3 regions of the Enterococcus casseliflavus genome follow, and region 1 is predicted to be linked to each of the others. Evidence: predicted binding sites of a transcription regulator. Region 1 holds the regulator's gene; each other region holds the start of a gene.

What was found. Region 1 encodes CtsR, which represses protease genes until heat stress. Its sites were predicted from a motif close to TTGGTCAAAAAAGGTCAAANA; they were not measured.
Region 2: P0G38_RS10120 (ATP-dependent Clp protease ATP-binding subunit) is a predicted target of CtsR. The motif match lies at 2,025-2,045, and genes of this name have one in related genera.
Region 3: clpB (ATP-dependent chaperone ClpB) is a predicted target of CtsR. The motif match lies at 4,616-4,636, and genes of this name have one in related genera.

The regions. Positions count from the first base shown of each region.
Region 1 is NZ_CP119393.1:72,901-83,273, forward strand. Features, by position in the region: gene def (peptide deformylase) at 1-145, shown strand, start outside; gene fmt (methionyl-tRNA formyltransferase) at 138-1,091, shown strand; gene rsmB (16S rRNA (cytosine(967)-C(5))-methyltransferase RsmB) at 1,081-2,439, shown strand; gene P0G38_RS00415 (Stp1/IreP family PP2C-type Ser/Thr phosphatase) at 2,454-3,194, shown strand; gene pknB (Stk1 family PASTA domain-containing Ser/Thr kinase) at 3,191-5,188, shown strand; gene P0G38_RS00425 (CtsR family transcriptional regulator) at 5,413-5,880, shown strand; gene P0G38_RS00430 (ATP-dependent Clp protease ATP-binding subunit) at 5,886-8,366, shown strand; gene P0G38_RS00435 (peptidase U32 family protein) at 8,636-9,556, shown strand; gene P0G38_RS00440 (peptidase U32 family protein) at 9,570-10,373, shown strand, end outside.
Region 2 is NZ_CP119393.1:2,068,223-2,078,595, forward strand. Features, by position in the region: gene ptsP (phosphoenolpyruvate--protein phosphotransferase) at 1-1,269, opposite strand, end outside; gene P0G38_RS10110 (phosphocarrier protein HPr) at 1,269-1,535, opposite strand; gene P0G38_RS10115 (hypothetical protein) at 1,696-1,887, opposite strand; gene P0G38_RS10120 (ATP-dependent Clp protease ATP-binding subunit) at 2,158-4,422, shown strand; gene P0G38_RS10125 (DUF1827 family protein) at 4,571-4,882, shown strand; gene P0G38_RS10130 (helix-turn-helix domain-containing protein) at 5,045-6,364, opposite strand; gene P0G38_RS10135 (hypothetical protein) at 6,838-7,305, opposite strand; gene P0G38_RS10140 (hypothetical protein) at 8,336-8,845, shown strand; gene P0G38_RS10145 (hypothetical protein) at 8,911-9,924, shown strand; gene P0G38_RS10150 (hypothetical protein) at 10,307-10,373, opposite strand, start outside.
Region 3 is NZ_CP119393.1:1,923,301-1,933,673, forward strand. Features, by position in the region: gene P0G38_RS09435 (ABC transporter ATP-binding protein) at 1-224, opposite strand, end outside; gene P0G38_RS09440 (ABC transporter permease/substrate-binding protein) at 221-1,762, opposite strand; gene clpB (ATP-dependent chaperone ClpB) at 1,930-4,533, opposite strand; gene P0G38_RS09450 (ABC-F family ATP-binding cassette domain-containing protein) at 4,843-6,369, shown strand; gene P0G38_RS09455 (lysylphosphatidylglycerol synthase transmembrane domain-containing protein) at 6,408-7,439, opposite strand; gene P0G38_RS09460 (DUF1294 domain-containing protein) at 7,467-7,739, opposite strand; gene P0G38_RS09465 (diacylglycerol/lipid kinase family protein) at 7,773-8,681, opposite strand; gene pepT (peptidase T) at 8,781-10,013, opposite strand; gene P0G38_RS09475 (Nif3-like dinuclear metal center hexameric protein) at 10,025-10,373, opposite strand, start outside.

The sequences.
Region 1 (10,373 bases):
GGAAGTGGAAGCATTCGGCTACTTGGCGCGTGCGATGCAGCATGAGATCGATCATTTAAATGGCGTGCTGTTTGTCGACAAGCTCGTCGAACGCATTCCTGAAGAAGACTTAGAAAAGTATATGGAGGAACATGAAAATGACTAAAATCGTCTTTATGGGTACCCCGGCGTTTTCCGTCCCAATTTTAGAAGGCTTGCTTGAAGCCGGCTATGAAGTGGCAGCAGTCGTGACCCAGCCGGATCGTCCCGTCGGTCGCAAAAAAACCATCACTCCGACCCCCGTCAAAGAAGCGGCGATGAAGCATGACTTGTTGGTTTTACAACCAGAAAAAATCAGTGGGTCACCAGAAATGGAGCAGATTCAAGCTTTGGCACCTGATCTGCTGATCACGGCAGCTTTCGGCCAATTTTTACCTAGTGCTTTACTAGAAGTACCAAAGCATGGCGCTATCAACGTTCATGCGTCCCTACTGCCGAAATACCGTGGCGGAGCACCTGTGCATTATGCCATCATGGAAGGGGAGCAAGAAACGGGTGTAACCATCATGGAAATGATCAAAAAAATGGATGCTGGCGGTATTTTTGCTCAAGCTCATTTGCCGATCACGGCACAAGATGATGTGGGGACGATGTTTGATAAGTTGAGCCTATTAGGCAAAGACTTGCTGCTGGAAACTGTGCCGAAAATCTTGTCAGGAGAGCTGCAGCCTGTCCCGCAAGAAGAAGCAAAAGTCACCTTTTCACCAAATATCAGCCGTGAACAAGAAGCCATCGACTGGCAGAAAACGGCGGTGCAAATCGATGCCCAAGTCCGAGGCATGCGACCATGGCCGATCGCCTTTACGACACAAAATGGCAACCGCTGGAAACTTTGGCAAGTGACACCGCTGGAGCAAACGACGACAGCCCAACCAGGAACGATCATTGAACGGACGAAAAAAACGTTGCTGATCGCTTGTGGGGAAGGCACGGTATTGGCTATCGATGAATTGCAGCCAGCTGGAAAAGGCCGACAAGACATTGCCGCATTCTTAAACGGCAGTGGACAACAGATTCAAAAAGGGGATCAGGTAGGTACCTATGAAGCGTAATCTTGGAGACATACAATATACAGTGCGCTTTGTGGCACTAGAAGCGTTGTTGCGAATCGAAAAAGGCGGCGCTTATTCCAATCTACTGCTGCGGGAATTGATGAATCAAGGGCGCTTAAATGACAAAGACGGTCGCTTATTGACTGAATTGGTGTACGGCACCATCAGTCGTCAGCTTTTATTGGATTATTATTTGGACCGGTTTATTAAAAATGCCCGCAAAGTCGACCCGTGGGTCAAAACGCTGCTGCGGCTTTCCTTGTATCAGATGCTGTATCTCGATAAAGTACCCGCCCATGCCATCATTCATGAAGCCGTGGATATTGCGAAAGCCAAAGGCAATCCGGGGACTGGTAAGTTCGTCAATGGCGTGCTGCGCACGATCCAACGACAAGGAGTGCCAGACTTGGCATTGATCAAAGACCCAATGGAACGTTTAGCAACGGAAATCAGTTTGCCCCTGTGGCTAACGAAGAAACTAGTCAAACAAATTGGGATCGAAGAAACTAGCGAGCTGGGTTATGCCCTATTTGAACCCAATCATGCCAGTGGTCGTATCGATCTGCAGCGCATCTCGCAAGCAGCAGCGATCGAACGGCTACAAGAAGAAGGCATCGACGCACGACCAAGTGAGCTTTCCCCTTATGGGGTTGTGGCTGACAAAGGCTTTATGGCGGGCTCGTCCCTCTACAAAGAAGGTTTACTGACGATCCAAGATGAAAGTTCGATGCTGGTTGCCCCCGTTTTACAAGTAGCCCGAGACCATCAAGTACTGGATGCCTGCGCCGCACCAGGAGGCAAAACGACCCATATCGCTGCCTTCTTGTCTGCCGCAGAGGGCGGCAAAGTGACAGCACTGGATATCCATGCCCATAAGGTTAAGCTGATTCAGCAAAATGCCCAACGTTTAGGCGTCGAAGCAGTTGTGGAGACCCGCGTGATGGATGCGCGGGAGACGGCTCAAACCTTTGCACCCGAACAATTTGATCGCATCTTAGTGGATGCCCCTTGTTCTGGATTAGGGTTGATGCGCCGTAAACCGGACATCAAATACAGCAAGACGGAAGCCGATTTCCAACGCTTGCCGCAGATTCAGCGAGAGATTTTGGAAAGTGCCGCCCCAACCCTGAAAAAATCGGGTATAATGGTCTACAGCACATGCACGATTCTAGCGGAAGAAAATCAACAAGTCGTGGCAGCGTTTCTCGCTGACCATCCTGAATTTGAGCAAATGCCTCTTGCGGTAGGACCGCTGGCAGCCGAAGCGGTTCAAGAGGATATGTTGACGATCTATCCGCAAGATTTTATGACAGATGGCTTTTTTATCAGTTGTCTACGCAAAAAGTAACGAGGTGAAAGAAATTGGAGATTCGTTTTCAAACAGATGTCGGCAAACGTCGCAACACAAACCAAGATTTTGCAGCAACCTATGTAAATAAAGCCAATGTGACATTGGCCTTGCTTGCCGATGGCATGGGGGGCCACCGAGCCGGAGATGTCGCTAGCCGTCAAGCAGTCAGTGAGATCGGCACCGCTTGGGAACAGACAGAGCTGACAGACAGTGAAAAAACTGCCCAATGGCTGATCCAAAAAATCCAAGCGGAAAGCCAAGTGATTTTCCAAAAAGGACAAGAACAAGAAGAACTTAGCGGCATGGGCACCACGATCATTGCCGTGGCCTTATTAAGCGACCAGTTTACGATCGCCAATGTCGGGGACAGCCGTGCCTATCTTTTACGCAATCAAGTGCTGACCCAAATCACAGAGGACCATTCACTGGTCAATGAATTGGTGAAGTCGGGACAAATCACGGCAGAAATGGCCTTGAATCATCCTCGCAAAAACGTTTTGACCCGCTCGATCGGCATGCCAAGCGAAGTCGAAGTCGATGTGGCGATCCACTTTATTGCAGACGGGGATTATTTGCTGCTGTGTTCAGACGGATTGACCAACATGGTCTCAGATGAAGAGATCACAGCAACGATCCAAGAAACCCCTGTGCTAGAAGAAGCAGTGCAATCATTGATCGATCAAGCCAACGAACGCGGCGGTGTCGACAATATCACGGTATTATTGATTAAAGTTGGAGGAGAGCGCCCATGATCGAAATTGGGAAGAAGATAAACGGCCGATACAAAATCATCGGCAATATCGGCAGCGGCGGAATGGCAAATGTGTTTTTGGCGCATGACTTGATCTTAGACCGTGAAGTGGCAATCAAAGTGCTTCGTTTTGACTTCCAAAACGACCAAAGTGCGATTCGGCGCTTTCAACGAGAAGCATTGGCGGCGACTGAGCTGGTTCATCCCAACATCGTAACTGTTTATGATGTCGGCGAAGAAGACGGCATGCAGTTTTTGGTGATGGAATATGTCAAAGGGATGGATCTCAAGCGCTATATCCAAACGCACTATCCCGTACCTTATTTGCAGATCGTTGATATCATCCAACAAATCTTATCAGCGGTGGCATTGGCCCATCAGCACCGCATCATTCACCGGGACCTAAAGCCCCAAAATGTGCTGATCAATGAAGACGGCGTGGTGAAAATCACCGATTTTGGGATCGCGATCGCCTTATCAGAAACATCGATCACCCAAACCAACTCGATGCTAGGCTCGGTGCATTATCTTTCACCAGAACAAGCACGAGGCAGTATGGCCACCAATCAATCAGATATTTATGCGATTGGAATTATCCTCTATGAAATTTTAACCGGCAAAGTACCCTTTGATGGCGAATCAGCCGTAACGATCGCCTTGAAACACTTCCAAGATGAGATCCCTTCGATTCGGATCTATGACAAAAATGTTCCGCAATCGCTGGAAAACGTCGTATTGAAGGCGACCGCCAAAGAACCGGCGGATCGTTACAAGACCGCCGATGAAATGCGGGCAGATCTCGATACCGTGTTGTCTCCTGACCGCCTCAATGAACCGAGATGGGAACCTCATGCCCTGATGGATGAAACGAGAGTGCTGACTCCAGTGGAAGCAGCCCAAGTCGAAACGCCGCCAGTGGAGGAACCCGTAGAAGATGAGGTTGCGGATCAAGCCGAAGAACCAGCGCAACCGAAAAAGAAAAAACGCAAACGCTGGCTGTTGCTGCCCATCATTATGGTGATCGCACTGTTAGGGATAGGCAGTTACTTCCTATTCGGCGGTGGTCGAGGAGATGTGGCGATTCCTGAAGTCAGTGGTCAGACGGAAGCAGCTGCCCGTGCCGAGCTAGAAGCCGCCGGCTTGAAAGTAGCAGACGAGGTGGAAGAAATCGAAGACGATGAAGTCGAAGCAGGCAATGTCGTCAAAACCGATCCCCCAGAAGGCAATGAAGTCAAAAAGAATTCCGTCGTCACTCTCTACATCAGTAGCGGAACGAAGAAAATCACCCTTGATGACTATGAAGGTCGTTCCTTCGATGATGTCAAAAAAGAATTGATCGATTTGGGCTTTGATGAAGACAGAATCAAAGAAGAGTTAGAGTCGTCAGATGATGTCGACGAAGGGGATATTATCAGTCAATCACCAGCAGCAGGGCGGGAAGTTTCCCCAGCAGAAGACGAAATCACCTTTAAGGTCAGCTCCGGACCAGATAGCTTCGCAATGGACAACTATTATGGTATGACAGAGGCAGATGCACGAGCAGCATTAACTTCTCGCGGGGTAAGCCTTTCACAAATCAATGTCACTTACGAATCCAGTAGCCAACCGGAAGGTACGATCATTGGTCAAGCACCAGCGAGTGGCGAGTCCGTTGTGACTTCCAGAACCATCATTACATTAACTGTCAGCAGCGGGCAAGAAATGGTCAATGTACCAAGAATCGTTGGCAAAAGCCAAGCCGATGCAGAAGCAGATTTGAATGAAGCAGGATTGCAGTATACGATAGAACAAGAATCTGATTATAACGACTCTGTGCCTGCTGGAGAAGTAGTGCGCGTTACGCCGGGAGCAGGTACTTCTGTAGCAGTAGGAAGTTCTGTCACCGTGACGGTTTCCAGAGGTCCTCGACCACAGGATTCTTCTTCGTCAAGCAGCTCATCCTCCTCAAGCAGCAGCTCGTCAACGAGTGAAAGTAGTTCAGAAAGTACGCAATAAGATGAACGTTTATGTTAGAAGAACAAGCAGCCTACGGGGACCAAAGAATTTTCTTTTTGTTCCCCGACGAGCTGCTTGTTTCTTTTTGTAGCTAAAAAGCTGAAGCGAGGGATAAGTGTCTTTAAAATTTCCTTTAGACCTTCCTTTTGTGCAAGCGTACATCTTTCCAAGGATTCAAAAATTGGGTATAATGAAGGTCAGAATTAGTCAAGGGAGGGAATGAATTGAGTCATCACAACACTTCCGATTTGATTGAAGCATATTTGAAGAAAATTCTTGAAGACAGTGAAACCATTGAGATTCGTCGCGCAGAAATGGCAAATTTGTTCAACTGCGTGCCCTCACAAATAAATTACGTGATCAATACCCGCTTTACCGTTCAAAGAGGCTATGCGGTTGAAAGCAAACGCGGCGGGGGCGGCTATATTCGGATCGAGAAAGTCAAAATTACTGATAGCCACCACTACTTAAAAGAAATGAATCAATTATTCGATGAAACCATCTCGGAAAAAGATGCATATGCAATAATCCAGAAACTTTATGAGGAAGGAATCCTGTCCAAGCGAGAAGGCAATTTATTGTTGACCGTCATCGCGAAAGCAGTTCTAGGACGTTCTCCTTATGAAAATAGAACACGAGCTGATTTGCTCCATGCAATTCTAGAACGATTAAGTTACGAAGACAGGAAGTGAAAGAGATGGATGAATTATTCACCCAACGCGCGAAAGCCGTTTTGGCTATCGCCCAAGAAGAAGCAAAATACTTTAAGCACCAAGCAGTAGGTTCTGAACATATTCTATTGGCACTGGTCATTGAACAAAACGGGATCGCTGGCAAAACGTTACGGGAAATGAATATCACAGAAAACGATATTCGTGAAGAAATCGAGCATTTAACAGGGTACGGCACCGTTCGTCAATACCCAGAAAACGCCTATCTCGCGTATTCACCACGAGCAAAACATACATTTGCTTATGCAGGGGATGAGGCCAAGCGTTTAGGGGCACCACAGATCGGTACCGAACATCTATTATTAGGCTTATTAAGAGACGAAGACATTTTGGCTTCACGAATCATGCTGAATCTCGGCTTGAGTCTCGCGAAAATGCGTCAGCTTTTGAAGAAAAAAATGGGCTTCAATGAAAGCAAAACCAACGGAAGTGCTGGTCGTCGTCGTCCAGCCCAAGCCAAAGCGCAGCAAGGAACACCGACCTTGGATTCCTTAGCCCGTGATTTGACCAAATTAGCTCGTGAAAAACGGCTAGATCCTGTTGTCGGTCGTGCCAAAGAAGTCAAACGGCTGATCCAGATCCTTAGCCGTCGGACCAAAAACAACCCTGTTCTCGTTGGGGAACCTGGTGTTGGGAAAACCGCGATCGCCGAAGGCTTAGCCCAAAAAATCATCAGTGGGGAAGTCCCAGAAGACATGCAAAACAAACGCTTGATGATGCTGGACATGGGGGCTTTAGTTGCCGGAACGAAATACCGTGGGGAATTTGAGGACCGAATGAAAAAAATTATCGATGAGATCTATCAAGATGGTCAAATCATCTTATTCATTGATGAATTGCATACACTGATCGGGGCCGGCGGAGCCGAAGGGGCGATTGATGCCTCGAATATTCTGAAACCAGCCTTAGCCCGTGGAGAATTGCAAACCATCGGTGCCACAACGCTAGATGAGTACCAAAAATACATTGAAAAAGATTCTGCGTTAGAACGCCGTTTTGCTCGGGTGCAAGTCGACGAACCAACACCAGAAGAAGCGGAAGAAATTTTACGAGGCTTGCGTCCTCGTTATGAAGAACATCATGGGGTGGAAATTTCTGATGATGCGTTACACGCCGCTGTGCAATTGTCCGTACGTTACATCAATTCGCGCCAATTACCAGATAAAGCCATCGATTTGATGGATGAATCAGCAGCCAAAGTGCGTCTAGACAAAACCGATGAAAGTTCGGAATTGGCAGATCTACAAAACGAGATCGCTAACTTGATCGAAGAAAAAGAAGCAGCCATTCGCCAGCAAGATTTTGAAGCAGCAGCTCGTCTGCGGATCAAGGAAAAGAAATTGACCCAACAACTGACGGAAGTGGCGTTTATGGAAGTCAAAGAAGCGTCAGGCTATGCCGATAGTGTTACTGCAGAAGATGTTGCTACGGTCGTTTCCCAATGGACTGGTGTACCTTTGCAGCAGATGGAGAAAAAAGAAAGCGAACGCTTGTTGGATCTTGAAAAGATCTTGCATCAACGGGTAGTTGGCCAAGAAGAAGCGGTCAAAGCAGTCGCTCGTTCGATCCGCCGCGCCCGCAGTGGGTTGAAAGACCCCAACCGCCCAATCGGTTCCTTCATGTTCTTAGGCCCGACCGGTGTCGGGAAAACCGAGCTTGCCAAAGCCTTAGCAGAAGCGATGTTTGGTAGTGAAGATGCCTTGGTTCGTGTCGATATGTCCGAATTTATGGAAAAATACAGCACGAGCCGTTTGATCGGTTCACCGCCAGGCTATGTCGGATACGATGAAGGTGGGCAATTGACGGAAAAAATCCGTTCAAAACCTTACTCCGTCATCTTATTGGACGAGGTGGAAAAAGCCCATCCCGATGTCTTCAATATCCTCTTGCAAGTGCTAGATGATGGTCATTTGACGGATGCCAAAGGTCGGAAGGTCGATTTCCGCAACACGATTTTGATCATGACCTCTAATATCGGTGCCCAACAAATCCGCGAAGAAAAAAGCGTTGGATTCAATGTCACTGATTTAACGAAAGATCACCAAGCGATGCAAAAACGGATCTTAGAAGAGCTGAAAAAAGCCTTCCGTCCAGAGTTCTTGAACCGTGTGGATGAAACAGTGGTCTTCCAATCCTTAGGTGAAGGGGAGATCCACGAGATCGTGAAGATTATGAGCAAAGCGATCATCAAACGGTTAAGCAACCAAGACATCCAATTGAAGATCACGCCATCTGCCATCGATGTGATCGGCAAAGCTGGTTTTGATCCAGAATATGGGGCACGGCCGATTCGTCGGGCCTTGCAAAAAGAAGTTGAAGACCGTTTAAGTGAAGCACTCCTATCAGGACAAATTCATTTAGGTGACAAAGTGACGATCGGTGCTTCAAAAGGATCGATCACCCTCAATGTCAAAGAGGGACAAGCGCGGGTCTTGCAACAAGTTTAAGTCGAGCCAATAACGGCAGCGGCGTTTCTATGGTCGAGTAATCGGCATCCATAGAAACGTCGCTTTTTTGTCTTGCTATGTCTAGTAGTGATCAAGAAGTCTCCACTGATTATGATTGATGATTCACAAAAAAATATCCTTTTAAATAGCTTTATGACAACGGTTGATTAACGGAAAAAGCGATATTCGTGAAAAAAAGAGTAACGAGACCTCTTGGAAAGAATCCTGCTGTGTGATACTATGAATGAGTTGAAAAAAGGAGGAGTATTATGGTTGAGATTATCGCCACGGTGGAATCGATCGAGCAAGCACAGCAGCTCATCCCTTATGTTGATACATTGTTTTTTGGAGAAGAGACATTCGGGCTGCGCCTACCGGCCTCTTTTTCTCGTGAAGAGCAAATCAGACTGATCGACATGGCCCACGAAGCTGGAAAGAAAGTGACGATCGCAGTCAATGGCATCATGCATCCAGAAAAAATGAAGCGGATTCCAGAATACCTAGCATTTCTGAAGACCAATCAAGCCGATCAAATCGCTCTCGGAGATCCTGGGATCATTTACCGCATGAAGCAAAATCCAGAATGTGCCTTGCCATTTATCTATGCAGGGGAAACCTTAGTAACGAGCGCTCGTCAAATCAATTTTTGGGGACAAAAAGGAGCAAAGGCAGCCGTTTTAGCGCGAGAAGTTCCTTTCGAGGAAATGAAAATCATGGCACCGCAACTAAATATTCCTGTGGAAGTATTGGTTTATGGTGCGACCTGCATTCACCAATCGAAGCGTCCGCTTTTACAAAATTATTATAACTATACCCAACAATCGGAAGAAAAGAACCACGACCGTGGGTTGTTTTTATCCGAACCAAAAAAAGAAGAAACCCACTATTCCATTTATGAAGATAGCCACGGCACGCACATTTTTGCCAATAACGACATCAATCTGCTGCTGCAACTGGCGGAATTAGCCGCAACAGGCTTTCAAACCTGGAAGCTGGACGGAATCTATACACGAGGGGCTGCCTTTGTGTCTATTGCTAAACTGTTTGCCCAAGCCAAGAGCCTTGTAGAAAGTGGGGAGTGGCAAGCAGAGCAAGCAGCTGTGCTCAGTGAACAAGTTGCCCAACTTCATCCAGCAGAACGTGGGTTAGACACTGGATTTTATGCCATCGATCCTGACGATATCAAGTAAGGAGCAAGAACAAATGACCGTTAAACAAGCATTGAAACGACCAGAAGTGTTAGCACCAGCTGGTACGTTAGAAAAATTAAAAACAGCGATCCACTATGGCGCTGACGCTGTCTATATCGGCGGCAATGCCTATGGTCTACGGAGTCGCGCGGGAAACTTTACCTATGAAGAAATGGCGGAAGGGGTGGCTTTTGCCAAAGCCCACAACGCAAAAGTCTATGTAGCAGCCAACATGGTGACCCATGAGGGCAATCAAGAAGGTGCAGGGGAATTCTTTCGGGAATTGCGAGATGTCGGTATTTCGGCAGTGATCGTTTCCGATCCCGCTTTGATCCAGATCTGCGCAACAGAAGCGCCAGGTCTACCGATCCATTTGTCCACCCAAGCCAGTGCCACGAACTATGAAACATTGGAATTTTGGCGGGAAGAAGGCCTAGAACGGGTCGTTCTCGCCCGAGAAGTGTCGATGGAGGAAGTTGCTGAGATCCGCAAAAATACTAGCGTGGAGATCGAAGCCTTTATTCATGGCGCCATGTGTATTTCTTATTCTGGCCGTTGTACTTTGTCCAATCATATGTCGATGCGAGACGCCAATCGCGGCGGCTGTTCGCAATCTTGCCGCTGGAAATATGATCTGTTTGACATGCCCTTTGCAACGGAACGAAACAGTTTGACTAAAAACGGGACAGTGGAAGAAGAGTTTTCCATGAGTGCTGTGGATATGTCGATGATCGAACATATCCCGGATTTGATTGAAAACGGCGTGGATAGTTTCAAAATCGAAGGCCGCATGAAATCGATCCACTATGTTTCAACC
Region 2 (10,373 bases), 1.7 Mb from region 1:
CTCAACGCCTTCGTCAATCAATTTTTGACGCTCTTCTTCATACATTTTCTTCGCAGTACGGAACTCTTTCAATGTTGCCACCATTGGGAACATGATACGTAAGTTGCCGTGAGCAGAAGCACGTAACAACGCACGAAGTTGGGTACGGAACATGTCATCCCCAAGTTCAGATAAGCTGATACGCAATGCACGATAGCCTAAGAAAGGATTCATTTCATGAGGCAATTTTAGGTAAGGAAGTTCTTTATCGCCACCGATATCCATTGTACGGACAACCACTGGTTTGCCAGCCATTCCTTCTAAAACTGCTTTGTATGCTTTGTATTGGTCTTCTTCTGTTGGGAAATCAGGAGAATCCATGTACAAGAATTCAGTACGGTATAAACCGACTGCTTCTGCACCATTGTTGTGGACACCTTCTAAATCTTTAGGCGTTCCAATGTTCGCAGCTAATTCAAAGTGCTTACCATCAGCGGTAACTGTTTCAGCATCTTTCAATTTTTCCCATTCTGCTTTTTGTTCTGCGTAGGCTTTCCCAGCTTCAACAAATTCAGCTGCTTGGTCATCTGTCGGGTTGACGATAACGTCACCGATAATACCGTTAACAGCTAAGATGTCGCCCGCTTTCACTTTTGCAGTGATCTCCATTGTTCCAACGATTGCTGGGATTTCAAGAGAACGTGCCATGATAGCGGAATGAGAAGTACGTCCACCGATATCTGTTACAAAAGCTTTTACAAAGTTGCGGTCTAATTGTGCAGTATCACTTGGTGTCAAGTCATGCGCAACAACGACTACTTCTTCGTTGATCATTGAAGGATTAGGCAAAGTCACATTCAGCAAATGCGCCAAGATACGTTTTGCGACATCTTTAATGTCAGCTGCCCGTTCTTGCATGTAAGCATTGTCATCCATTGCTTCAAACATACCAATATACATGTCAGTAACTTCTTTCAACGCAGCTTCTGCATTGACTTTGTTATCTGTCACGTTTTGTTTGATTTGACCAATCATCTCAGGATCTGAAAGAACCATTAAATGAGCATCAAATACTTGTGCTTCTGCTTCACCTAAAGTTTGCGCTGCTTTGTCACGGATTTGTTGTAATTCCGCTGTTGACTTCGCTAACGCATCATCTAAGCGTGCTTCCTCTGCTGCAGTATCTTCAACTGATACTTTTGAAAAAGATAAATCAGGTTGTACTAACAGGTAGGCTTTCGCAACGGCTACACCATCACTAGCAGCAATTCCTTTTAGCATCTCAACCATTATTCAGACAAACCTTCTTTTTTCATTGTTTCTACGATTGCAGCGATTGCATCTGCTTCGTCAGCACCTTCAGCAGTGATAGTTACATCAGAACCTTGGCCAACGCCTAATGACATTACGCCCATGATTGATTTAAGGTTTACTGATTTACCTTTGTACTCTAAGTTGATATCAGAGTTGAATTTGCTTGCTGTTTGAACCAATAATGTAGCTGGACGTGCGTGAATCCCTGTCTCAGCAACTACGTGAAAATCTTTCTTTTCCATATTGATCAATCTCCTTTATGATACGTTTTTTTGTGTGAAGGCAAAATTTCCATGCATGCAATGACACCCGAAAAAAATCGCCCTTTCAACTGTTAAGATTACCATTTTTTTCCTCGATAGACAACCGTTTTCTCTTAAATAAACGATTGAAATAAATGTCCTATTTATTTTCTTGCACATAACGGTAGATGATCTTCCCATTTAAGCCCGCTTCTCCGACAAAAGAAGACCGATCTTCCAACTGGAGCCAGACATCTCTAAACGCCAGGAATTCTGGCTGTTGGACAATCAATTCTTGGATCTCTCCATTGCGCAAACGCGTTATTTCTGAAGCAAAATCTCTGTTCTCCATCCTAAATTCTCACCTCTTTCTTTCTATTATAATGGAATTACTTTTTATTTAAAAGACGCTTCTGCTAATGAAAGAGCGGCAAAAATTTTTACGAGTAAAATTCTTGCAGTCTGACAAAAAGTTAGTATAATAGAATTATGGTCAGTAAAGGTCAATAACACATTACCTCGAAGATGACCGTTTCTATGCACACAGCCCCTTTTCTTTTACAAGTGTAAAAAAGCGCCGTAAAATAAGGGTGTTGGAACAAATATGAAAGGTCGTGAATCTATGCTTTGTCAAAATTGCGGCAAAAATGAAGCGTCTATTCATTTATATGCCAGTGTCAATGGTCAAAGAAAACAACTCGATTATTGTCAAAGTTGTTACCAAAAATTAAAAGCTCAATCTGGGAATGCTGCAGCTGCAATGGCGCAAGATCCTTTTGGATTCGGCAATATTGATGATCTATTTCGTCAAATGTCTCGCCAGATGCAGCAAGGAAATACCCCTTATGAACAAACCCCATCGACGCAAACCGGCGGTAACGGTTTTGTCGGTGGACAGCCTCCACGCAATAACCAAGCACCTGCAGGTCTGTTAGGAGAATACGGTATCAATATTACCCAAATGGCTCGTGATGGCGAAGTCGATCCAGTCGTTGGTCGTGATTCAGAGATCAAACGAGTGATTGAGATCCTTAATCGTCGAACAAAAAACAACCCTGTGCTTATTGGTGAACCTGGGGTTGGGAAAACTGCCGTCGTTGAAGGGTTAGCCCAAAAAATCGTCGATGGCGATGTGCCACAAAAACTGATGGACAAAGAAGTCATTCGTTTGGACGTTGCGTCTCTTGTTCAAGGCACAGGTATTCGTGGACAATTTGAAGAACGCATCCAAAAATTGATTGAAGAAATCAAGCAAGCAGAAAACGTGATTTTGTTCATTGATGAAGTCCATGAAATCGTTGGCGCTGGTGCAGCTGGCGACGGAAATATGGATGCTGGAAACATCTTAAAACCAGCTCTTGCTCGTGGAGAACTACAAATGGTCGGAGCAACGACGTTAAATGAATACCGCATCATCGAAAAAGACGCTGCTTTAGAACGCCGTTTGCAACCAGTACGTGTGGATGAACCTTCTGTGGAAGAAACGATCCGCATCTTAAAAGGTTTGCAACCACGTTATGAAGATTATCATCATGTGAAATATACTGATGAAGCGATCGCAGCTGCCGCTACCCTTTCTAACCGATACATCCAAGACCGATTCTTGCCTGATAAAGCAATCGATCTACTAGATGAAACAGGTTCTAAGAAAAACTTGACGATCCAAATCGTTGATCCAAAAACGATCGAAAAGAAATTACAAGAAGCAGAAGAACAAAAACAAGCTGCCTCTCGAGAAGAAGATTTCGAAAAAGCTGCTTACTATCGCGATCAAATCAATAAATTGCAAAAAATGAAGGAACGCCAAATCAGCGAAGAAGAAACGCCAGTCATTACCGAAAAAGACATGGAACAAATCGTTGAAGAACGGACAAATATTCCAGTTGGTGAATTGAAAGAAAAAGAACAAACGCAATTGAAAAATCTTGCGGATGACTTGAAAGCTAAAGTTATCGGACAAGATGAAGCGATCGATAAAGTAGCCAAAGCGATCCGCAGAAATCGGGTCGGTTTAGGCAAACAAAATCGTCCGATCGGCTCTTTCTTATTCGTCGGTCCAACCGGTGTCGGGAAAACCGAATTAGCAAAACAATTAGCCTATGAGATGTTTGGTTCTGAAGAATCGATGATTCGTTTCGATATGTCAGAATACATGGAAAAACACAGTGTATCCAAACTGATTGGCTCTCCTCCTGGTTACGTTGGCTATGAAGAAGCGGGTCAATTGACTGAAAAAGTTCGTCGGAATCCATATAGCCTGATTTTATTAGACGAAGTGGAAAAAGCCCATCCTGATGTATTGCATATGTTCTTGCAAATTCTCGATGATGGTCGTTTGACGGATGCCCAAGGACGTACAGTCAGCTTTAAAGATACCTTGATCATCATGACAAGTAATGCTGGAACTGGCAAAGTTGAAGCCAACGTCGGCTTTGGCGCAGCGCGTGAAGGCATCACTCGTTCCGTGTTAAATCAATTAAACAATTACTTTACGCCAGAATTTCTCAATCGCTTTGACGGGATCATTGAATTCAAGGCACTTAGCAAGGACAACTTGTTATCGATCGTGTCCCTTATGCTGCATGATGTCAATCAAACACTTAGTCATCAAAAATTGCATATCGATGTTCCACAAGACGTGCAAGAAAAACTGGTCGATCTAGGTTACAGCGCAACGATGGGTGCTCGCCCATTGCGCAGGACCATCCAAGATCAAATCGAAGACGGGATTGCTGAATATTATCTTGAGCATCCTCAAGTCCGTCAGTTAAAAGCACAATTGGAGGATTCCGATAAAATCGTTGTAACTTCAGCTGAATCCTCTGCACTTCCTGAAGAAACACCTTCTGCTGAAGACGAAAAACCATCGGAAACAGATGAGCAATAACGTGTCAAAACGGTGACCAAACCGTTCGTTTTGCCAGACAACCATGTTTTGCCAAAAAATTGGGTAATTCCGAGTTGTCTGGCTTTTCTTTTGAAAAAAAACGACCTATAATGTTATTAATAAATACATAGAATGTGAGGTGAGTCTGGTGAAATTAATCAACGTTACAAACAGCCATTCTCGACTAGTATTGAATCAACTTGAAAATACCGACGCAGAACTTGTAAAGGTTTACACTGCCGGAGACACGACCGTGATCTTTACCTCAGCGCCGAACCACAATGAAATTTTGCTGATCAATAAAAAACGGAATATTCGCCCGACGGAAGTAGAAGAAATCAAAAATTACTTCTTGAAAAAATTACCTGATGGCTCCTATGATCCTGCTACGATCTCTGTGATCCAAATGCCCGAAGTGGTAGAAATCTCCATCAAAAAAACGTTGTCTTCCTCACGTTAGCTTTGCCTAATCACGTGTTTAAAAAATATCTATAAAAGGTGACTGTCGCAGCCCTCTTTTATAGATATCTTTTTTTGTCTTCTCTCCTCCTTCTTTCGCCTAGTACTTCGACCAACGCTACCTGATAGTCAAGCAAAAAAAGAGAGCGTTACGCTCTCTTTTTCAAGTATATTTATTAGAAATCATCGACTGGATCATCACATGTAGATTGTGCCAATCCTTGGTACTATGAACATTGCCAAAAAATGTAAATTTCTGCGACTCATTATGGATCAGCACGCCATCAGAAACCAGTATGTCTGAGTCTCCTAAGTTCGAACTAAAGTGAATCACATTTTCATTGTAAATTTTCAATAGTTTGTTCTTAATGACCGGAATATATTCAGGGTGGTTCAAAAGAGAAATACCAATGCGAATCGGTTCCTCTTTTTGGATAGGTAAATAAGATGCTGTAATCTGAGCGATTTTCCTTAAGAAAAGGGCTTCTTTTTCTATTACAAACGAATGGCGCTGCAAGACGGTCGCAATCAGCTCCTCCACCTCTAATACGCGTTCGTTCGTAGAGGACAAATCTTCAGTAGACACAAAACTATCCAAAAAGAGATGAAGACAGCCCCATGTATTCATCACTAATTCATAGGTAAGAAACGCTTCGATCGCTTTGGAAAGATGATACTTTTGCGACAAAACAGCCACAACATCGGCAGAAAATTCGACCAATGGATTCCCCGAGAGGTTTCGCAGCTGTTTCCCCAAAAGAAGTTTCTCTTGATCCGAGATCGTTTCAGGTATGAAGAGAAAAACCCAGAAATGATAAAAAATCTGTTCTTTCTCGATATCTTGCTGACTTCTGATCGGCAGCAGCTTGATCACTTGCTTTTCCCCATTGAGTTGCTTGATTTGCTCATAAATAGCGATGGAAGCTTCGTCTAATTCATTGACGATATAGCCCCTCAACACCGCATTCTCAATGATTGAAAACATAATGTCGTGCTTCACTTTTGTAGTTTTCAACGGCTCATATTCTTTCGCAGCTAATTCAACGCTTGCACGGGTGCGCTGATTGATGTAAACATTGCAAGCCATGATCTCAACTAAATAATGGTACATCCGCACACAAGGCTCGGCCCCTGTCAGATCAATGGAATCTGTGTTGTTATTGATAGTAATCGGGACATTTTGGATAACCAGCATTTTTTTCAGATAGCTGATCAATTTATAACAATAAGAAATACTAAAAATCAATTCTTCTGAGATGTCCACCATACGGGTCTTTCTTTTTCTTAACAAATAGGATAATAGACGATAATAAGGAGATTCTAAGAAATACTTCTTCTTTAGATTCACAAAAATATGCAGGCTTTGTTCTTCGTTTAATTCTCGTGACAAATAAACGGTTCTCTTTTTCAACAAAAAAATAGACTCGTCAAAGGTCGTAAACTCTCTCATATCTTCGGCGATTTCATTGATCAATATTTTCACCTGATACAAAGATTTGTTTATCGTTTCACATATTTTATCAAGAGACAGCTGCTTCTCCAAAATGATATTTCTAATAATAGTTAATTTATCTACCTGTTTTTTGGTTAAATAAAACCTATACAACTTTTCTATATACTCCAAAATTTTTTACCCGCCTTATTTAAAAAGTATCCTAGTTTCCAATTATAGTAAAATAAACTTAAATTTGAGCCTCTTTTTTCATTAAACGGACAATTTTAATAAAAACTTCAGAAAAATCCCCGCTTCTTTAAAACAGAACGGGTGAGAAAAACTTGTGAAACGATTCTTACCTTTTGTAACAAAAAAGCGTTGGAAACCATTAAAAAGATCCTGTGAATTAGCTGTTTCCATAGACTAAGAAAAAATTCGTATTCTTTCATTGATTGGTAAGTGACTTGGAGAGTAAAATCATTTTCTAGCTGGACAAACTTCTTTGAGGAATCAAGTTCATTTCAAAGAGCTTGTAATAAAATATCTTCTCTTTTTAGCCAGCAATCTTTGTATTCATAAATGTTGATGATCGACAATTCATCACTGATCTCATTAATTGACCGCATAATTTCTTCATCATCCGAATCAACATTGCCAATCACATGCAAATCATAATGAATACCAGATTTATCCACGCACTCAACGATATAACTGATGACATCTCCCCAAAAATGTTCCAATCGATGCGTGCCTCCTGCTTTTTCTAGCCTTGAACGTTCAGCGATACACAAAACGTTTTTCGAAGAGTATTGCAAGATGTTGATTTCCCCTAGTGATTCTGCTAAGTAGTCAAGAACCGATTGACGATCATCCTCTTGATCCACAATTAAATTTCTCTCTAAAATCGTGTTCGTCTTGTTGCTGAAAAAGCGCACAGTCAACATGGTAGCATTCTTTTGTCCACTGAAATTTATTCTGGTTTGCAGCATTTTGATTCACTCCTTAAAAGAACTTTGATCCTCTGCTATTAAGGATATAGTAAGAACCAGCTGATTTTTATCGTCTTTTTTTCAAAAAAACTACAAATAAAATAATCATTGTCACTCTTTTTCTTTCTACTGACTAAAAGACCTGACGATTAGAAACAAGTGGCAACTTCATAAAATTGAGAAAGACAAAAAAACTCTTTCAAAGCTTTCTTCAAAGAGTCTGATTGTATATTCCTAAAAAATGATGCTTTCTATTAAAATCTAGGGTTCATGAGATAGCCATCCCACACAGTTAGTTTTTTGAGATATCTTTATAATGAAACAAACATGAACGTTTATTAACAAAGGAGTAACCTTGATGTCTCTGTCGCGTGAAGCTAGAAGAATTGTAGGTGCAGATTACTAATTGAATGAAAACGTTAATTGATATTTTTTCATAAGTAACTTTGATATACCTATCCAATAGGAACGCATAAATAGAATCATACTTTTCAATCCCCACCCTACGCAACTGTTCATACGCGTAAAGCTACTGCCAAAATAGTTTCTTAAAAATGATAGAAAGTTGATTTCTATTGAATTGCAGGGGTTCAATAAAGAAATATTAAACATGAATTTTCAGAACTGGTTTCTCTGACAGCGACTGATTCAGAGCAAATTCTCAGGGACTACGAATAACATTTTTTTCGTTTTTTAGGTCCAATCCTAGTTGGAACGACAATTCTTTCAACTCTGAGAAGACTTTGACATAAAATAAAAGCCAAAATATAACCCTGCAACAAATTTACTTTCATAGTGATTATTACCGAATTGATAATTCATAGACAGAAAGATCGGTCGACTTGATAATCAACATCATTTGACCACTAGAATATTTTATTAAATTATTTTATAAAAAAATCAGATTAATTAAATACTTTCTACTTTTTCATTAAAAATAGCGAAAAAACGGATAATAACATAATACACCATCATTGTATACTTTATTTAAGCAGTAAATCATCTGCAAAAATTAAAGTGAGGTTTTATTATGAAAAAAGTTATTTTGGGTACTACATTCATTGCATCTTTGTTGTTAGCCGGAGGAGTCAACGCGTTTGCCAATACCATACCCGCCTCAGAAGAGATTCAGATTGACATTGTTTATGGAGATGCAACATTCGAGTTTAATGAGATCTCTTTGACAGCACCAGTTATTAGTGAAAGTATATTTGAAGGACCTGTTGAAGGGACTATAAATGTAGGTGGTACTTTGACCAATTTAACTGCTTCTCAAGTAAGAGTTAATTTTGATGTTAACGCGCCTGATGACTTTGATGGAATCGTTGATGGAATCGTTGTCGACGCTACTAATCTTAACCCTTTAACTGCTGCCCCCGTTGATACTGCTTCCATTCCTGAAGGAACAGAAATAACTTTTACAATCAAACAAGAATTTGCACAAGCTTTTGCTGCATTAGAAGAAGGTGATGAGAAACCTATAATTACAATAAGAGCACAAGAAGATAATCCTGATAACGGTGACAATCTATCACTATAAATTTTAAAAGGAATAATTTCATGAATCATACATTCAAACACAGAAATTCTTTTCTAAGGATTTCTGTGTTGCTTCTCTTACTAACACTGATCAGCAATACAAACATCCGTAATGCAAATGCCGATGAGACGACGAACTCACTGAAACTTACTCTGAGAGAAACAGAATACAAAACTTCTGATAATACCTTGAGTATTTCTCCTGAGATGGAGACGACGTATATTGTTGAAATTACACTAGAAAATGTTGGATCCGGTGATTCATCCATTGTTGTCACGCCTTACACCTCTACTGCTCTCTCACGAGAATCAGCTATCATCTATAGCGATGACCTAAACTTACTGCTAGATGACAAGTATAACTTTTCCAATTATGCATTGATCGAATCAGAAGCATTAGATGACGATGATCAAATCGAGATTCTCCCAAATGAATCCGTTCTTGTGACTGTAACGATTACTCTTCCAGAGGAGCCTGCACGTGAAGGAACCGTGATGGGAGCAATCAATTTTAGTCAGATCATGGGTCTTGAAACAGCAGAAGATTCAGTTGGTATCAAATCTGTGTATGAGTCACTTATTTTTATCAACTTACTTTTTAGTGATGTAGAAGAGCTCAAAGACGTCGTTTATGAAGACTTCTCCTTTGTTGCTCTTCAGGACACGGTAAACCTACAATTTTACGCACTCAACTATAATCCTATTTTAGGCAACTTGAACAATGCTCTTTACGAACTAATAAATCCAAATGGAGAAACAATTGCCTCTGGGGAGTTAGCAGATTCCGTTCTTTTAACGCCGTTAACCAAATCAAGAATGCAGATCCCTTTACTAGACAATAGTGAACTTATTGAAGGCGAATACCGTTTGACAATAGAAACAACTAGAAAAGCGATCACGACTACTTTTTCTTATGAGAAAGAAGACATGGATAACTTCAAAAAAGAGAACCCTCCAACGAACACTGCCGATGTTCAGACAAATAATCAAATCCTTATCTGGATCATCTTTGTTCTCGTTGCAGCGTTGGCAGCTGCAATCATTTACATCTTAAAATCGAAAAGAAAAAGAGAGGGCTAGTTCCTCTCTTTTGTGCTGTTTCTGCTTATTCCACTGGTCATCAATTATTGATAGTTTTCTTTTTAAAATAATGTTGCGTATCTCCTCTCCGAAGTGGGACAAGAAAAACCGCTCATATCAAATAAGCGGTTTTTCCTGATATATGCCTAAATATTTTTTCTTCAATGATCATTTCTTTTGAAAAAAAGGTTGCTGTCTCGCACTGGCTTTTCTTCCCTAAAAAAAACTCAGTACTAGCCTCATCCTCGACATCACTGATTGAATCTTCTAGTTTGGTAGAATCATTATCAAGTGAGTCTTCTTCCAAGTTTGCTTGTTCGTCGTAAATAGATTCTGCTTCTTCCTTTTGGCTCTCGGATTCTTCCTCGAGGCCATCGTCTTCTTACTTTTCATCCTCTTGGTCTTCATTTGTCAAGTTTTCATCTGGAATCTCTTCTTTTTCCTCATCC
Region 3 (10,373 bases), 1.8 Mb from region 1:
TTTTGAATATTGTATTCTTTGATGCGTTTTTCTTTGAAGTAAATATCACCATCTGTCGGTTCTGACAAGGCGTTGATCATCTTCAAAGTCGTCGTTTTCCCACTCCCAGAAGGACCGACCAAAACAAAGATTTCTCCTTTATTGATACTCAGATCTAATTGATCGATCACTAGTTTTTGATCAAACTTTTTACTGACGTTTTTAAATTCAATAATTGGTGTCATTCTTGTCCCTCCTTAATTAATCCTTCGTCTATCAGGAAGGTACGTGCGACTTCTGCTGGATTTTTTCCTTCGACATTGACCTGATAATTCATTTCACTCATTTGTTCTTCGGTGATTTTCCCTGCCAACTTTTCCAATGCACGGACGACTTCTGGATGTTCCTTGGCAAAGGCTTCTTTCATCAAAGGCGCTCCTTGATAAGGTGGAAATAGTTCCTGATCGTCTTCTAGAATAACTAAGCCATATTGACGCAATTCACTGTCCGTGGAATAGGCATCCAGTAGATTGATATCACCATTATTGATGGCTTGGTAACGCAATGCTGGTTCCATACTTTGGACACTTGGAAAATCTAGCCCATAAAGTTCTTGGATCCCCGCATATCCGTCCGTCCGATCAATGAATTCGAGAGTGAAGCCAGCTTTGATTTGATTTTCGATTTTCTTCAAATCAGAGATCGTGGTTAGTCCATTTTCCTCAGCAAATTCTTTTTTGACAGCCAACGCATAGGTATTTTGATACGCCATCGGCTGAAGCAAGGTCATCTCAAACTGATCCTTCAATAGATTGACTGCTTCGGTATAGGTTTCGTCGGAGTCAAGGTTTTGACTCGCAAGCTTTTCTGGTACCTCAACTAAGCTCTCCAACACGGTACCAGTAAACTCTGGATATATATCAACTTGACCATTGTCCAATGCGCTGAATAAGAAAGAGGTTTTTCCAAAATTTGGCTCTAGTTCAACTTGGGCATCAGGGTCTTCTTGTTCAATCAATTCTTTGTACATGTTGATCAAGATATCAGGTTCAGACCCTAGTTTCCCTGCGATCGTAATGGTTTTGGGAGCAAAAAATCCGCTTTGTGAGAAGGAAACCCCACCAATCAGCAAGATGATTGCTGCCAACGTGATCAAGGTATAGCGCGGTTTTAAATGTTGCAGGTAACGGATCAGGGTACTGAAAACAATCGCCAACAAGGCAGACCCGATCGCACCAATTAACGTTAACTCAGGCGCATTTCGATCGATCCCTAACAAAATAAAGGAACCTAACCCGCCAGCGCCAATCAAAGCGGCCAAGGTCGCTGTTCCGATGATCAAGACCAGCGCCGTGCGAATCCCAGAAATTATGACAGGCAAAGCAATCGGCAACTCGACTTTGATCAATCGGCGCATCCGAGACATACCAAATGCCGCAGCAGCTTCTTCGATTGATGGATCGATCTCCGAAAGGCCAATATAGGTATTTTGAAAGATCGGCAATAATGCATAAATAACTAATGCGATCAATGCAGGTGGCGTTCCGATCCCCACGAATGGAATCAATAAACCTAACAGTGCCAGTGATGGAATCGTCTGCAACACACTCGTTATTTGTAGGCCGACTTCCGCTGCCCGTTTATGATTAACCAGCCAAATAGCTAAAGGAACAGCAATAACGATCGCCACGAGCAGCGCAATGATCGACAATGATAAATGTTCAAAGACAGCTGTCAGCAATTCCCCTTTTCGCTCATTCAACGTTTCAAAAAAAGTATTCATCTTTTCATTCCTCTCCTACTCCATAAGAACAGTATAATCGAAGTGCGAATTTCCTCCAAACAACAAGCAAGGAGAACTTTTTTGTCTTATGTTGAGCGACAAAAAAACGATGGCTGCCAATGAAATGGCAACCATCGTTTTGTATTTATTCATTTGTTCTCTTTTTATTATTCGGTCATTGGCGTATTTTCAAAAACCAGCTGATCGTTCAATAATTCGATGGTGACTTGGGTCTTTGGTAAGACTCTGCCAGCAACGATTTCTTTTGCCAATGGGGTTTCGACTTCTCTCGTGATAAACCGACGGAGAGGACGCGCACCATACGCTGGCTCATAAGCATTTTCAGCGATCCAGCGTTTGGCTTCTTCAGTGATCGTCAACAGTATATCTTGGACTTCCAGTCGTTGTGAAAGCTGTGCGATGATCTTGTCGACGATGCCTGTCACATCGTTTAGACTAAGCGGTGTGAATAAAATCGTATCGTCGATCCGATTTAAGAATTCTGGTTTGAAATGCCCTCTCAAGAGATTACGGACAGTTTCTGCGACAGTTTCTGGGATCGTTCCTTCTGCCGTTACACCATCTAGCAAGACTTGAGAGCCGATATTGCTAGTCATGATCAAGACGGTATTTTTGAAATCAACGACGCGTCCTTTTGAGTCTGTCAAACGGCCATCATCAAGCACTTGCAATAAGATATTGAAGACATCTGGATGGGCTTTTTCGATCTCATCCAATAAGACGATCGTGTATGGATTGCGTCGAACGGCTTCAGTCAATTGTCCACCTTCTTCAAATCCAACATAGCCTGGAGGGGCACCGACCAAACGAGACACCGAATGTTTTTCCATGTATTCGCTCATATCGATCCGAACCATATGCTCTTCAGAGTCAAAGAGGTTGACCGCTAACGCTTTCGCTAATTCGGTCTTACCGACGCCGGTCGGTCCTAAGAACAAGAAGGAACCTAATGGTCGATTTGGATCTTGCAGACCAGCTCGGGAACGAATGACTGCGTCACTGACGGCATCGACTGCCTCATCTTGTCCGATCACTCGTTGATGCAAGGTCTCGTTTAATTTCAACAGTTTTTCTCGTTCGCCCTCCACTAATTTCGCAACAGGGATTCCTGTCAAGCGGCCCACGACTAAGGCGATCTCATTTTCTGTCACTGACTCTTGAACCATTCGAATGCCTTCGTCTTGGTTTTTTTCTTCCAATTCAGCGAGTTCTTTTTCCAGTTGGGGAATCGTCCCATGACGAAGAACAGCTGCCCGTTCCAAATCATAGTTATTTTCAGCATCTTCCAACTCATGCTTGGCTTTATCGATCTCTGCCCGTTTATTGGAAACTGCATTGACTTCTTCTTTTTCCGTTTCCCACTGCATTTTCATGGTATTGACTTCTTCACGCAATTCCGCCAATTCTTCTTGTAAAATGCCTAAACGTTTTTTCGATGCATCATCAGATTCTTTTTTCAGTGCGGCTTCTTCGATCTCCAATTGCATCAAACGTCGAGTGACCTGATCGAGCTCGGTAGGCATCGAATTCATTTCTACCCGAATCGTGGCACTTGCTTCGTCGATCAAATCGATGGCTTTGTCTGGTAAAAAGCGGTCCGTGATATACCGATCAGATAAGGTCGCAGCAGCAACAAGCGCATTGTCATGGATATTGACGCCATGATGGATCTCGAACCGTTCTTTCAAGCCACGTAAAATCGAAATCGTATCTTGAACGGTTGGTTCCTGTACCAGCACTTTTTGGAAACGACGTTCCAAGGCTTTGTCCTTTTCCATGTATTGACGGTATTCATCAAGGGTCGTTGCGCCAATCGTATGCAATTCTCCCCGTGCCAGCATTGGTTTTAGTAAGTTTCCAGCATCCATGCTGCCTTCCGTCTTACCAGCACCTACAATATTGTGGATCTCATCAATAAAGAGAATGATCCGTCCATCGGCTTTTTTCACTTCTTGTAAGACGGCTTTCAAACGCTCTTCAAATTCACCTCGGAACTTGGCACCTGCGATCAAGGCACCCATATCCAGAGAAAAGATCGTTTTGTCTTTTAGGTTTTCTGGGACGTCTTTTCGCACGATCCGTTGAGCCAATCCTTCAACAATGGCTGTTTTACCAACCCCCGGTTCACCAATCAAAACGGGATTGTTTTTTGTTTTCCGAGAAAGGATGCGAATCACGTCGCGAATTTCTTCGTCTCGTCCGATAATGGGGTCCATTTTTCCGCTGCGGACTTGTTGGACCAAGTCAACGCCGTATTTTTCTAATGCTTTGTATTGTTCTTCTTGATTTTGTGAGGTCACACGATCCCCTCCTCTTAATGTTTCGATCGTTTGCTTGATTTCTTTTGCGGTGATTCCTTGTTTCTTTAAATACACCGTCAATGGATGATTTTTCAATTTCATCAACGCATAAAGGACGATTTCTGTGGAAAGATACTCGTCTTGAAATTCATTTTTTAATTGATCTGCCTCAGACAAAAGATGAAACAGATTTTGACTCATGGATTGACCATAACGAACATTTCCTCCTTCAACCGAAGGCAGTTCATCTAGTAGCTGGTCGACTTCCTTTTCAAATGCATCGACATCAAGGCCTGTATCCGTATAAAAATTGCGGCCGAATTGATTGGCTTGCAATAAAATCTTCCATAAATGCGGAATATCGATTTCTTGGTGGTGACGCGTCATGGCAATCTGCTGTGCTTCCGCGATGGCACTCTGTAATGTAGTCGTCATTTTTTCTGGGTTCATACTTTTCCCTCCCAAAATGGTAGTCAGAAAAATTAGTACACTGCAAGCAGCATCCTTTTTTCTACTCTTCTATTATACAATATTGGTCAGTAATGGTCAAAAGATTTCCCTCGAAGATCAAGATTTTTTTCAGTATTCTTTCATGAAAATTGACAGATAGGAAGCCGCAATGGTATGCTAGGTCCTGATTGGTCAGGAACAATCGATTTTCCTGATCCTTTTGATCGCTCTTTGGCGATAGTTATTCAGTAAGATTATCTACTTAGCTGTAACGTCTACTGTTTACAGCTTTTTTATATGGAGGAAACGATGTTAACATTAACGAATATTAGCCAACAATTTGGCGACAAATTGCTTTACGAAGATGTTTCCGTTCAAATCAACCGTGGGGAAAAAGTCGGGTTGATTGGACGGAATGGCGCCGGCAAAAGTACTTTAATCAAAATCATTACAGGAGAAATTCTCCCAGACGATGGCTTTGTTCAATTTCCGAAAAATTTGAAAATGGGCTATTTGGATCAATATGTCAATGTTGATGAAACGCAATCGATCCGTGATTTTTTGCGCTCTGCCTTTGCAGAAGACTTCGAAAAAGAACAACAGATCGCAGATCTTTATACTGCTTATGGCGAAAGTCTTGACGATAAGCTTTTAGAAAAAGCCGGCGAATTGCAAAATCAATTGGATCAAGGAAATTTCTACCAAATGGATACATTGATCGATGATTTAGCAGAAGGATTAGGTATTTCGGTTCTCGGCATGGATACCCCCCTTGCTTCCTTAAGTGGTGGTCAACGCTCAAAATTGATCTTAGCAAAAATGTTGCTAGAAAAACCCGACATGCTGATTTTAGATGAACCGACCAACCACTTAGATGATGAGCATATCAAATGGCTGGTTGAGTTTTTACAGGACTTTACTGGTACCTACTTAGTCGTTTCTCATGATCGTCAATTTTTGAATGAAATCACGACCCATATCATTGATATCGAATTTGGCAAGCTTTCTAAGTATACGGGGAATTTAGACAAAGCATTAAAGCTAAAAACGCTGCAAAATGAAAGTTATATGAAGCAATACGAAGCACAACAAGAGCATATCAAGAAAACCGAAAGCTATATCCGTAAATACAAAGCTGGTTCTCGTTCAACAATGGCAAAGAGTCGTGAAAAACAATTGGCAAAAATCGAACGTTTGACCCCACCCCAAGATGTCCCTAAACCGCATCTAGGATTTGATTTGGCACCGATCGTTACGACCTTGGCATTAGAGACGACCAATCTAGTGATCGGTTATGACCAAAAGCCTTTACTATCGCCAATCAACCTAACGATCCGCTATGGCGAAAAAATTGCGATTCGGGGATTTAATGGGATCGGTAAATCGACGTTGATCAAAACAATACTTGGTGTGATCCCTGCAATTGAAGGAACCGTTTCTTACCCACAGCATACAAAGTTTAATTACTTTTCTCAAGATCTTGACTGGGAGTATCCATTACAGACGCCTCTGCAATACCTCGAGGATCTTTTCCCAAAGGCAACCAACAAAGAATTGCGACGACAACTTTCTCGTGCGGGATTACCTAGCCAGCTTGCTCAAGAGGAATTGAAATTATTAAGTGGTGGCGAGCAGACAAAAGTGAAGTTAGCTGAAATGATGCTGATCAAAAGCAACTTTTTGATTCTTGATGAACCGACCAACCATATAGATCAAGACACGAAAAACAATTTGGAAGAAACCCTGGCAACTTTTCCCGGAACCGTTCTGATCGTTTCCCATGAAGCTGAATTCTATGAATCCTTTGTTGATCGGATCATTGATTTGAAAGACTAAAAAAAACGCTTATCCTCTACTCGAAGATAAGCGTTTTTTTAACTTTCCACTTTTTCTTTTCTGAGCTCTGTCAGCTCTTGGCTAATGTCTTTGCGCTTTTCTTTCATTACATATGCAAAGCCAATAATGAAGGGCCAAATGAATGTCGCTAAGCGATACAGCAGCATAGAAGATGCTGCATCGACTGTGCCGACTAATGGACCAAAAAGCAGCATATAAATAAATTCAAAGGAACCGATCCCCGCCGGTGTTGGAATCACCCCGGACAAGACGACAGCAAAGCTGATGAAGGATAACGTCAACAAGAAATCGATCTCTGGGTGCTGCACGACAAGAATCACATAAGGGATCACGTACCAAGGCAGCATCTTCAAAAGATTCCAAAGATAAATGCGCAAGAAAGCGGTCCGATCGGTAATAATCGCATTGACCGTTTCTCGCAAAGAATAGATCTGGGTGTTGCATTTGTCAACGATCCCTCTTAACGTTGCACTTTTGAACAGCTTATTGCTGACGATCACAAAAAAGACTTGTATGTTGATACTGACAGAAAGTGCCAATAAAGCGGCAATGATCAAAAAAACGAGTACGATCCCCACCAATATCACCCAAATCATATTCGGCGCATTGTCATAAAATAGCGAGAATTGAATGATCAACCCAGCAATCGCATAAGTCAATATGGCAAACTTATACATCACCATGTGTAAGGTGGTGACCCCAACCCCTTGTGACAACTGCAAGCCATTTTTACGATAAAAATTCACCTCTGAGATCAAGGTGCCCGCGCCAAACGTCACGATCCGATAAAACCCACTGTAACAGACGGTTAGAAACCCCGCCTTGGTGGTGAATTCCGGTTGAAAAGTCACTGCGATCTCTTTAACTGTTCGTCCTTCAATCACTAGGTACAATGTGCCAAGCCCCATAACCAGTAAGACGACGAGAAAGCTGGTCTCTCTTAGCCCCGCTAAAATTTCCATCATCGAGTTACGGACAAAAAAATACATCACACCCAGAATGCCTACTAGTAAAAGTAAATTAAGGGCGAACTTCACTTTAGTTTTCATATTAACTCCTTGCTTGTTAAACCGAATTTATGCAAAAAAGACCATCAGCAGGATAGCAAAAACGGTGCCGAAAGCAAAAAAGAAATAAAACTTCTTCTTTCTTGTTTTATGGCGAAACACGCGTTGCGCGATCAAACCGCCTAATCCGCCGCCAATCGCCCCCATAAAAAGGAGATTTGCTTCGGGAACCCGCCAACCTTGTTTTACTGCCTGATATTTATCATAACCCATCAGACAGAAAAGATAAAGATTGACTGCAATTAAATAAAACCACAATGGATTGTAAATCAGTGCATCCATCCATTTCCTCCATATGATTGATCGTAGGGACCATTATTTTGATTCTTGTGCTTCCTCAGGTACCAACATCGTCAACCCGTGCTTAATGACTTTCATCTCGATTGGCAGATCATCCGTTGGATCGCCGTCGGTCCGAGTATGAACCGTTTTTTCTTTCGCCTTGATCGAGACCTTTGCGGCAGTAAAATATTCAACACTTGGTACTTTGGCAATTCTACCACGAATAATTCTTGGCAAATACAAAATAAACCGTAAAATGTTCAATTTTGGCAAAAGAATAACATGGAACAAGCCATCGTCAGGTTTTGCTTCTTCATCAAAGTTCTTAAACCCACCTGCTGAATTCGACATGACGATCGTCAGTAATTGACTTTTCCCCTGCCATTTCCGTTCGTCAGCGATGACTTCCAATTTGTATTGTTTCTTTTTGATCAACAGATGAATGAACCGTTTCATAAACGCCAACGGACCGTACTGTTGTTTTTCTTCTTGGGAAGTTGATGCTGCAGTATCTGCTAAAAGACCAATGGTCATCGTCGAGATCATTACTTGATCATTGACCATCCCATAATCGATCGGACGTTCAACCCCTGTTAAAATATTCTCAAACGCTTCTTCTGGCTTGACTGGAATACCTAACATTCGAGCGAAGTTATTTACCGTTCCTCCAGGAATGATCCCGATCTTCAGCTCATCCAGCTTTTCTTTGAATGTTTGCAGCCCATGATGGATCGTTCCATCCCCACCAATAATAACAATCGTATCGACCGCATGTTTCTTGGCTGCCTCTTTAACATCCTCAGGGTCAACATCGGGATTTGACGCTTGTAAAAACACTTGATGCTCATCGCCTTGTTCGTTCACATAGGCTTGGAATTTTTCTGCTGTTTCTTTTGCTTCACTTTTCCCCGCTGTATCGTTGTATAATACGAGAATTTTCATCCTATTCACATCCTAATAAAAGGCCGGGCCTTACGCAAGACCTGCGTGAAGAGTTCCCAGCCCTAAAGTTATTCTTTTCTTTCAATGAAGAAGCTGCTGCTATGCTTGCGCATTCAGTTCGGCGATTTTCACGATCACATCGGTCGCTTTCATCATTGATTGTAGTGAGACGAACTCATAACGTCCATGCATATTTTCTCCACCAGCAAAGATATTCGGGGTTGGAATCCCTAGATAGGAGATTTTCGAGCCATCCGTACCACCACGGACAGGTTCTGTCATCGGTGTGATTCCAACTGCTTTCATCGCATCTTTCGCTAAATCAATGATGCTCATATCTTTTTCGATGATTTCTTTCATGTTGTAGTATTGATCATATAGATGTACGTGCACTCGTGGTTCATCAAAGCGGGCATTCAAACTTTCTTGAACCGCTAATAATTGTGCTTTTCTTTCTTCAAAACGACTCCGATCATGATCTCGAATAATGTATGCCATTTTCGCTTCTTCTACTGAACCACTAAGGCTCATCAAATGGAAGAACCCTTCTGTCCCTTCGGTTTTCTCAGGAACTTCATCAGCAGGTAGCGCATTTTGAAAATCGACTGCTAGTTGCAAGGCGTTGATCATGGTGTCTTTAGCTGTTCCAGGGTGGACATTCTTTCCTTGGATCGTAATTTCAGCTTGCGCCGCATTGAAGGTTTCGTATTGCAATTCTCCTACTGGACCGCCATCCATTGTATAGGCAAAATCAACATTGAAATCTTCCACATCGAATTTATCGGCACCAACACCAATTTCTTCATCAGGTCCAAATGCGACTTTGATTTCCCCATGCTTGATCGTTGGGTTTTTCAGTAAAATTTCCATGGCTGTCATGATTTCTGCAATACCTGACTTATCATCAGAACCTAATAAAGTGGTACCATCAGTAGTGATCAAGGTTTCGCCAGCATAATTTTTTAAATTCGGAAAATCTTTTGTGTTTAATGTGTATTTTCCTTCTTTATCTAATTTAATGGTCGATTCGCCATCGTAATTTTCGATGATCTGCGGATCAACATTTTCTGCATTAAAATCGGCGGTATCCATATGGGCGATAAAACCGATGGAGCGCACGTCATGATCGACGTTACTTGGTAATGTTGCGATCACGAAACCATTTGATTCATTGTAATGAACATCGCTTAACCCTAGTTCTTCAAGTTCTTTTTGCAGTTCTTTAGCAAACGCGACTTGTGTTTGGGTGGAAGGTGTTGTGGTGCTTGTCGCATCTGAGCGAGTTTCTGTTTTGACATATTTTAAAAAGCGAGGCAATAAATTTTCGTACATAAAAGATTCTCCTATCTATAGTCAAATGGATTTGTTGAAGTGGTGGAAGGAACAAAGGTCACAGCCCAGTTCTCTTCTGCTTTCCACTGATTGAATTTCTCAATAAACCGAGGAATACATTCCTTTTCGATGTTGTGCCCTGGATCGATCCCGATCAACCCATTGGCTTGCATGTCATGGGCGAAATGGTAACTGATATCGCCAGTGATGTACACATCCGCTTGATGGCGTAAGGCATCCGAATAAAACGATTGACCACTGCCGCCACAAATGGCGATTCGCTGAATTTTTTCAGGTGCATTAGGAAAACTGACAACCCGTAAAGCAGTCAAACCAAACCGCTCTTTGACACGTGCGACA